Azoarcus sp. KH32C: one gene and its partners. The protein of the gene in region 1 interacts with the protein of each later gene in a pairwise test. Links are inferred from orthologs where the notes say so. Each region holds a gene or a part of one and is shown on either strand. Other genes may lie near its edges. The genes, in order: ung, ndk and AZKH_RS07220.

The links.
Region 2: the proteins of ung (region 1) and ndk interact in binary tests that used the Escherichia coli proteins (3 or more experiments, as listed by UniProt). The link is inferred for Azoarcus sp. KH32C from one-to-one orthologs.
Region 3: the proteins of ung (region 1) and AZKH_RS07220 interact in binary tests that used the Escherichia coli proteins (3 or more experiments, as listed by UniProt). The link is inferred for Azoarcus sp. KH32C from one-to-one orthologs.

Annotation. Positions count from the first base shown.
Region 1 is NC_020548.1:442,599-445,708, reverse strand. What follows is about bases 58-3,012. They hold ung (uracil-DNA glycosylase), read left to right. Parts: upstream 58-1,160; coding sequence 1,161-1,865; downstream 1,866-3,012. Other genes in these bases: AZKH_RS26495 (serine/threonine protein kinase), read right to left, coding at 2,860-3,012; AZKH_RS24850 (SRPBCC family protein), read right to left, coding at 2,330-2,776; AZKH_RS24855 (VOC family protein), read right to left, coding at 1,906-2,301; AZKH_RS24865 (hypothetical protein), read right to left, coding at 171-971. In the rest of the region: AZKH_RS24870 (glutathione S-transferase family protein), read right to left, coding at 1-49; more of AZKH_RS26495, read right to left, coding at 3,013-3,110. UniProt on the Escherichia coli protein: Excises uracil residues from the DNA which can arise as a result of misincorporation of dUMP residues by DNA polymerase or due to deamination of cytosine.
Region 2 is NC_020516.1:868,517-871,381, forward strand. What follows is about bases 156-2,865. They hold ndk (nucleoside-diphosphate kinase), read left to right. Parts: upstream 156-1,152; coding sequence 1,153-1,578; downstream 1,579-2,865. Other genes in these bases: nifA (nif-specific transcriptional activator NifA), read right to left, coding at 156-962; rlmN (23S rRNA (adenine(2503)-C(2))-methyltransferase RlmN), read left to right, coding at 1,664-2,797; pilW (type IV pilus biogenesis/stability protein PilW), read left to right, coding at 2,794-2,865. Outside these bases: more of nifA, read right to left, coding at 1-155. UniProt on the Escherichia coli protein: Major role in the synthesis of nucleoside triphosphates other than ATP. The ATP gamma phosphate is transferred to the NDP beta phosphate via a ping-pong mechanism, using a phosphorylated active-site intermediate.
Region 3 is NC_020516.1:1,631,467-1,634,465, reverse strand. The notes cover bases 146-2,989. They hold AZKH_RS07220 (class I SAM-dependent DNA methyltransferase), read left to right. Parts: upstream 146-768; coding sequence 769-2,211; downstream 2,212-2,989. Other genes in these bases: AZKH_RS07215 (restriction endonuclease subunit S), read left to right, coding at 2,208-2,989; AZKH_RS07225 (Fic family protein), read left to right, coding at 146-715. Outside these bases: more of AZKH_RS07225, read left to right, coding at 1-145; more of AZKH_RS07215, read left to right, coding at 2,990-2,999. UniProt on the Escherichia coli protein: The subtype gamma methyltransferase (M) subunit of a type I restriction enzyme. The M and S subunits together form a methyltransferase (MTase) that methylates A-2 on the top and A-3 on the bottom strand of the sequence 5'-AACN(6)GTGC-3'.

The DNA of each region.
Region 1 (3,110 bases):
GCAGGATGATGCGCGACGTGGTCGATGCTGGATGGAAATAGAGCTTCACGTTGACCTCGGACAATGTTCGGATGCCGGTTGACGAAAAAAGACCCTCGACGGCGTCGGAGTATCCGACGCGTTCGCACCTGGGTCAATTGGCCTATCTCTTCGGCAAGCGGCATCTGTCGTCAGTAATAGGTGCCGGCATAGCCACGGTACGGATTGCCGTAGACCCGCCGGCCGGCGGCACGGTGCGAGGCCATGAAGCGCTGGATGTGTTCGGGGCTCGCGCCTTTCAGCATTTCCTTGACCTCTCGGCTCGGAAGCACCTGCAGGTAGCGTATCGGCTTGCCGGCCAGCGCCGCGCCCTCGGCGAGATCGGGCGGGACTTCGGTCGGATCGAGAAAGAGCGCTTCGCCGCGCTCCGAATCGTAGTGGCGTTCGACCCGCTTCGCCGAATCGAGGATGCCTTCCATGACGTCTCCGAGCGTGCGTCCGCTCATCTTGGCCTGCCACGCTGCGCGCTGGAAAAGCAGTTCATGCGGATCCACGCCGGGACAGGCCCCCTGGTAGGCGGCGGTCAGGCAATGATCAGCTGCGGCGAGCAGGCGCTGGGTCACATCCGGCTCCATCTCCAGCAGCCTCAGCAGCTGTCCGACGGACGACCCCTCGAGATAAGCCTCCGGCCCCTTGTCGTAACCGGGGTCGCCGGGATGATGGTGATCGACTCGCAATACCGGCTCGTGGCCGAGCACCGTGCACTCGACGAACACCGCCGGAGCCTTGGGGAGCAGCACCGCCGGCATTGGCTGGCCCGTCCGCGACATCCGCACGACACCATTCGCGTCATAAGCCGTGCGCGCGAGGCAGCGTTCTCCGTGTCGTGCGGCATGCACGAATTGTCGGCCCGCCCGCCGCAGACAGCGTTCGATCTCCCGCATTTCGGGATCCTGTGCACCCAGAACGAAGATCGACTCCTTGCCCACCATCCGAGTTTCCTCCGGCATTGCGCTTAGGCAATCGCAAAACGGGTCGGGTTCGCGCAGCATGCCTGCCCGATCACGCCGGGACCGCATCGAGCTTACCGTACTGAGCACTGGTCAAGGAAATACCGTATCGGTACATCGACCCTGACACCGCTGTGTTAGCATCCGCGCGGCTTCTGGAGTCCCTTTCCCATGTCTTTGCCCTCATCCTGGATGTCCATTCTCGCGGAGCTGCGTCTCGACGCCGTGGTCGCGCAACGCGTCTCGACGATCGAGGCCGAACTCGCCGCGCGCGAGGCGGCCGGCAGCGTTGTGCTGCCGGCGTCGATCGATCGCTATCGTGCGCTCGATCTCGTATCGCCTGCCGACGTGCGTGTTTGTATCGCCGGGCAGGATCCCTATCACGGGATCTCGACGGTGGCCGATGGCCGGCAGGTTGCGGAAGCGATGGGACTTTCGTTTTCGGTGCCGCAGGGGGTGCGGATTCCGCCCTCGCTGCGGAACATCTACAAGGAGCTTGCCGCGGATCTCGGTGGGGAAGTTCGTTCGTCGGGGGATCTCACGGGCTGGGCGCAACAGGGTGTTCTGCTGTTGAACACGATCCTGTCGGTCGAAAAGGACAAGCCGAAGTCGCATCACAAGCTGGGTTGGGATCTCGTCACCGGGGCACTGCTGCGGGCGCTGTCGACGACCCAGTCCGGAATCGTCTTCGTCCTCTGGGGAAAGCCGGCGCAGGCGTTGGGTGAGCATATTGTCGGCAACGGGCACACGGTCATCCAGTCGAGCCATCCCTCCCCGATCGGCGGGGCCTGCAACAAGGGCTTCTTCGGCTCCAGGCCGTTCTCGCGTGCAAACCAGGCGCTGGTGCAGGCCGGTCGGAGTCCGATCAGCTGGTGACTGGCACAGGGCGTGCCGAGCGCGCCCCGCGCTTTTCCGGCTACTGCATCGAGTGCAGGCCGATCATGTTGCCTTCGGTATCCGTCACCAGCGCGATGAATCCGTACTGACCGATCGAAAACTTTTCCTTGACGACGCTACCGCCTGATTTCGTGACCTTGGCCGCTTCGACGGCACAGTCCGCGCACATGAAATACACCAGCACGTTGTGTCCACCCGCCTCCAGGCCCGGCATCTTCACCAGCGCCCCGGTGATGCCCATGGCGTCCTGATGCATCGGAAACGCCCACATTTCCATGCCGGGAGGCTGGCCCGGAGCCTCCAGTTTCGAAAACTGCGTTCCCAGCACGGCCTCGTAAAAGGTCTTGGCCCGCTGCATGTCGTTCACGTAGATTTCGAACCAGCCGACGGGGTTTCGGACAGCGCTTTCGCTCATGATGATCCTCCTTCCTTGAACGGGGACTTCAATCCGGAATTTCAGGCTCCACGAGCCGCGCCAGATGGTCGAGCGACTCCTGCCAGCCGAGGTAGCAAAACTCCGTCGGGATCGCCTCCGGAATGCCTTCCTGCACGACGTTCATTTCCGTCCCGCAGGCCACCGGGCGCAGCGTGACGGTCGTCACCATCTCGCCGGGCAGCTTGGTGTCGTCGAACTTGTCCGTGTAGCGGATGCGCTCGTTCGGCATGAGGTCCAGGTAAGTGCCGCCGAAGGAATGGCCGTTGCCGGTGCTGAAATTCCTGAAGGCCATCCTGAAGGTGCCGCCGACCTTGGCATCCAGCTGGTCGACCTTGCAGGTGAAGCCGTTGGGCGGTAGCCAGCGGGCGAGCGCTTCAGCGTCGAGGAAGGCTCGATAGATCTTCTCGGGTTTCGCGCGTAGTACTCGGTGCAGGCGGACGGTACCGGTAGGCATGGTCGCTCCTTTCATGTGGGGTTGGATTTGCGGCTGTTGTCATCGCCGCTTCTCGTACCTTAGTCGAAGGTCGGTGCTGTGGACTATGGGAGTGTTCTCACTTCGTCCTTCGCACGCAGGTATTTGCACTCGGGGTGGTCGTAATACTTCGGCCGCTCGCACTCGGTTTTCATGCAGCGGTACAGGGAGAACTGGGTGCGCGTTCCGCACAGCACCCGGGGATTGTTCTGCTCGTTCTTGTCGAACTTGGTCAGCGTGTTGTCGAGTCTGGTCAGCGGCGGCGACCGGTCGGACGGGACTTCTTTCGCCGTGGCTGCTTCCCTAGGGGGTTCGG
Region 2 (2,865 bases), on another replicon or contig:
TGCAGCACGCGCAGCAGCTTCGCCTGGAAGGCGGGCGAGATGTCGCCGATCTCGTCGAGGAAGATCGTGCCCCCGCGCGCCAGCTCGAAGCGGCCCTTGCGTTCCGACGTTGCGCCGGTGAAGGCGCCGCGCTCGTGGCCGAAGAGCTCGGACTCCAGCAGCGTTTCCGGCAACGCCGCGCAATTGAGCTTGACGAACGGACCTTTCACACGCGGCGACAGATAATGGATCGCATGGGCAATCGCCTCCTTGCCGGTGCCGGATTCGCCGCGCAGCAAGACCGTCGCGCCCGACGGCGCCGCCTGATGCACGTCCGCGAACACCTCCTTCATGCGCTTCGAACGGCCCACCACGTTCTCGATGTCGTACTGCCCCTGCAACTGCTTCTGCAGCCGCGCCGACTCCTCGAGCAGCGCCTGCCGGTCCGCGGCGACGGCCTGATGCAGCCGGAAGGTCTGCGCGAGTAGGTTCGCGACCAGCGACAGCATGCGCACGTCGCGCTCGAAATTGACGCTTTCCTCGTCGTCCGGATGGCGATCGGCCGACAGGATGCCGATCACCTCGCGATCCACCTTGAGCGGCACGACGAGGTAGGACACCCCCTTCATCTGCTCGGGGTCGCGCCCCGTGCGATTCGTAAAGTGCGCGTCCCCGGCGATGTCGGGGATCACGATGGGCGAGCCGCTGCGGATCACTTTCGAAATGATCCCTTCTCGCGGATCCAGAATTGGTGCCTCGCTCATCGGCCAGGGTACGCCCGCCGCACCAAGAATGTGCAGCTGGCCGTCCGTCTGCACCAATCCGACCAGCGCGTGCCGCATGTTGAGCTGCGACAGTAGCAGTTGCAGCACCGTCTGGAGACTCTGCCGGAAATCCAGCGAAGAGGTCAGTACCTTGCTGATCTCGTAAATTGTCAGCAAATCGATGTCGGATGAGCGACGATAATTTTGCGCTTGCGTCATCGTAATAACCTTGGTGCGTGTATGGATGCGATGTTGCGCTGCAAGAAGCGCGCCATTGCTTCGGCCTATCAAACCTACGCCCTTGACTTTGTTGTCTTACTGCGAGCCGGGTACGAAAAACTGTTAGAATCGCGAGCTAGGCTTTTTTCGCTTACTTTTTGCTTACCGATTCAAACCGGAGTTTTTCTACATGGCCATCGAACGCACCCTGTCCATCATCAAGCCCGACGCCGTTGCCAAGAATGTGATCGGCAAGATCTACCAGCGCTTCGAAGATGCGGGCCTGAAGATCATCGCCTCGAAGATGGTTCACCTGTCCGAGCGTGAAGCCGGCCAGTTCTACGCGGTCCACAAGGAACGCCCCTTCTTCAAGGATCTCGTGTCCTTCATGATCTCCGGCCCGGTGATGGTGCAAGTGCTGGAAGGTGAAGGCGCGATCGCCAAGAACCGCGACCTGATGGGCGCGACCGATCCGAAGAAGGCCGCTGCCGGCACCATCCGCGCCGACTTCGCCGACTCGATCGACGCCAACGCGGTCCACGGTTCCGACGCTGCCGAAACGGCCGCTGTCGAAGTGGCGTTCTTCTTCCCCGGGATGAACGTTTACGCCCGCTAAGCCTCTCAGGGCTACGCCCGCGCATCGGCCCGCGCACTTCGTGCGTCGCGGGCCGATTGCATTTTGAGGGCAACACAGGAAACACATGGAAACACCGGTCAATCTGCTCGATTTCGACGTCGACGGCCTCGTCGCCTGGTTCGCGGAGCGCGGCGAAAAGCCCTTCCGTGCGCGCCAGGTGATGCACTGGATGCACCGTTTCGGCGAAACCGATTTCGACGCCATGACCGACGTCGCGAAGAGCCTGCGCGCGAAGCTGGCCCAAGAGGCGTGCATTCGCCCGCCACAGGCGATCCGCGACACCGTCTCGCACGACGGCACGCGCAAGTGGTTGCTCGATGTCGGCAGCGCCAACGCCGTCGAGGCGGTGTTCATCCCCGAGACGAACCGCGGCACACTGTGCATCTCCTCGCAGGCCGGCTGCGCGCTCGACTGCGCCTTCTGCTCGACCGGCAAGCAGGGCTTCAACCGCAACCTCACGGCCGCCGAGATCATCGGTCAGCTGTGGCTCGCGAACAAACTGTTGGGCGGCGCCGCGGCCCCGGCGGGAGCCAAGGATGCCGAGGGCGAGCCCGATAACGGCCGAGTGATCAGCAACGTCGTGATGATGGGCATGGGCGAGCCGCTGACGAACTTCGACAACGTCGTCACCGCCCTGCGCCTGATGCTCGACGACCACGCCTACGGCCTGTCCCGCCGACGCGTGACGGTATCGACCTCGGGCATCGTACCGGCGATGGACCGTCTGCGCGACGAATGTCCGGTCGCACTCGCCGTGTCGCTGCATGCGCCCGACGACGCGCTGCGCGACCGCCTCGTGCCGATCAATCAGAAGTACCCGCTGCGGGAGCTGATGGCCGCTTGCCAGCGCTACCTCGAACGCGCCCCGCGCGACTTCGTGACTTTCGAATATGTCATGCTCGACGGCGTCAACGACACCGACGCGCATGCCCGGGCGCTTGTCGCGCTGGTCCGCGACGTGCCGTGCAAGTTCAACCTGATTCCCTTCAACCCCTTCCCGAACGCCGGGTTCGAACGCTCGCACCCCGACCGGATCCGGCGTTTCGCCAGCATCCTGATCGACGCCGGCATCGTCACGACGACGCGCAAGACGCGCGGGGACGACGTCAACGCCGCCTGCGGGCAGCTCGCAGGACAGGTGCAGGATCGCACGCGACGTGTTGTGCGGCTGGCGAAACCGACGGAGGATCGTGCATGAGACGGCTGCTTGCGAAGCTTTCGATGCCCTTGCTCGCCGTGATGCTCGGCGGGTGCGTGAGTACGCGT
Region 3 (2,999 bases), on another replicon or contig:
CACCGTGCATTTCGAAGCGCCGCCGCGCGAAGGGCTGGAGACCCGCATCGCCGAGTTCGTCGCGTGGTTCGACGCGAGCCGTCGCGATGCGACGCTCGACCCGCTGCTGCGGGCGGCCCTCGCCCACTTCTGGTTCGTCACCCTGCACCCCTTCGACGACGGCAACGGCCGCATCACCCGTGCGCTCACCGATCTTGCGTTGGCCCAGGGCGAACGGAACAGCATCCGTTTCTACGCCATGTCGGTCGCCATCCTCGCCGACCGCAAGACTTACTACGCCCAACTCGAAGCCGCGCAGAAGTTAGCCGCCTCAGCGGAAACCTCAGCCACGCCGCTCGACCTGACCCCCTGGCTGCACTGGTTCCTGCTCACCCTGCTGCGCGCGATCGAAACGGCGTCGGCGCAGATCGACCGGGTCCTCGGCAAGAGCCGCTTCTGGCTGCAGCACCGCGCCGACGCGCTCGGCCCGGAGCAAGTCAAGGTACTCAACCGCTTGCTGGATGGCGATCAGCCCGGCCGGGCAGGATTCGAGCACGGCATCAGCGCCGCTCAGTACCAGACCGTCGCCAAGGTGTCCAAGGCTACGGCCACACGCCATCTGGCCGACCTGGTGGCCAAGGGCTGCCTGGAAAGGCTCCCAGGCGGCGGGCGTTCCACCCGTTACCAGGTTCATTGGCCGGGCACAGGCGCCCCGGCAAATCAACTCAACAAGTGAGCCGAATAGCCATTCCATTCGGCTCACCGCATCCCCCTCAAAAGACTTAAGACATGAGCAACAACGAAATCGTCCAGAAGCTCTGGAACCTGTGCGACGTCCTGCGGGATGACGGCATCAACTACTCCGACTACGTCACCGAACTCGTGCTCCTCCTTTTCATCAAGATGGAGCACGAAAACGCCCAGAGCGGCGTACTCTCGGGCCACAAGCTGCCGGAAGGCGCGCGCTGGCCGGACATCGCCAAGCTCTCCGGGCTCAACCTCCTCAACCACTACCGCGCAACGCTGCTCGACCTGTCGAAAAGCACCGACCCGCTGCTCGCCGCGATCTATGCCGACGCCCAGACGCGTCTGAAAGAGCCGCGCCATCTGGAGCAGCTCATCAAGAGCATCGATGCTATCGACTGGTTCTCCGCCCAGCGCGACGGCCTCGGCGACCTCTATGAAGGCCTGCTGGAGAAGAACGCCACCGAAACCAAGTCGGGCGCCGGGCAGTACTTCACCCCGCGCCCGCTGATCGACTGCATCGTCGCGCTGATCGACCCGCAGCCGGGCGAAACCGTGCAGGACCCGGCCGCCGGCACCGCCGGCTTCCTGATCGCTGCGGACGCCTACATCAAGACCCGCACCGACAACCTCTACGACCTCAACGACAAGCAGCGCAGCTTCCAGCGCAACCGGGCCTTCATCGGCATGGAGCTAGTGCCCGGCACGCGCCGCCTCGCGCTGATGAACTGCCTGCTGCACGGCATGGAAGGCGATGAAGCCGGCGTCGTGCATCTGGGCAATACCCTCGGCAGCGGCGGCGCCGATTTACCCAAGAGCGACATCATCCTCAGCAACCCGCCTTTCGGCACCGCCAAGGGCGGCGGCGGTCCGACGCGGGACGACTTCACCTTCGGCACCAGCAACAAGCAACTCGCCTTCCTGCAGCACATCTACCGGCACCTGAAGGACGGCGGCCGCGCCGCCGTCGTGCTACCGGACAACGTGCTCTTCGAATCCGGCGTCGGCGCAGAAATCCGCCGCGACCTGATGGACAAGTGCAATCTCCACACCATCCTGCGCCTGCCCACCGGCATCTTCTACGCGCAGGGGGTGAAGACCAACGTGCTGTTCTTCGACAAGGTGAGCCAGAACGCCGAAGGCAGCACCAAGGAAGCGTGGGTGTACGACCTGCGCGCCAACATGCCGCGCTTCGGCAAGCGCACGCCGCTGACGCGCGGGCATTTCGAGGGCTTCGAAGGCGCCTACGCGGCAAGCCCGCGGATCGATGGAGGCGAACAGGGGCGCTTCCGTCGCTTCACCCGGGAGTGGATCCGCGAGCGTGGCGACAGCCTGGACATTGCGTGGCTCAAGGATGAGAACGCTGAGGATGCTGCCGATCTGCCGGAGCCCGCCGAACTTGCGCGGGAAGCGATGGGCGAGTTGGAAGGCGCGCTGGCGGAATTGCAGGCGATCCTCAAGGAGCTAGGTGAAGAGGCAGCGGAATGACCTCGTGGGTAGAAGCTGACCTGGCCGAAGTCTGCACTCTGATAACTGACGGCACCCATCATTCACCGCCCAACTCCGCGTGTGGCGACTTCAAATACGTCACCGCCAAGAATATTCGGCCTTGGGGATTAGACATTAACGACATTACCTATGTCGACGCCGAAACCCATCGCGGCATTTACGCTCGATGCCCCGTCGAATATGGTGATGTGCTGTATATCAAGGACGGTGTCACCACCGGCATTGCAGCATTGAATACGCTGAAGGAGCCGTTTTCGATGCTCTCTAGCGTCGCGCTGCTCAAACCGGACCGAATGGTTCTCGACTCAAGCTATCTCAAGCACTGGTTGAATAGCCCCGGCGCCTACCGCTCGATGACCGGCGAAATGACCGGCACAGCGATCAAACGTCTCGTACTCAAGCAAATTCGGGCAACTCGTATCCAAGTCGCCCCGCTCCCCGAACAAAAACGCATCGCCGACAAGCTCGACAGCGTGCTGGCGCGGGTGGATGCCTGCCGCGACCGCCTCGACCGCATCCCGGCCCTGCTCAAACGCTTCCGCCAATCCATCCTCGCCGCCGCCACCTCCGGTCGGCTCACGGAGGATCTTCGGCAAAGCGGCGCTATCGGCGACGCCGGTGCTCAAATTGCCCAATGGCTAAAGGAACGTTCAAATACTGATAAGAAACCGCCAGCAGATCCGGACCTGACTCATTGGGATCTGGAAGCTCCTCTTGGCTGGATTATTTGTAGTGTCAGTCAATTCGCCGAGTGCTTGGACAGACTA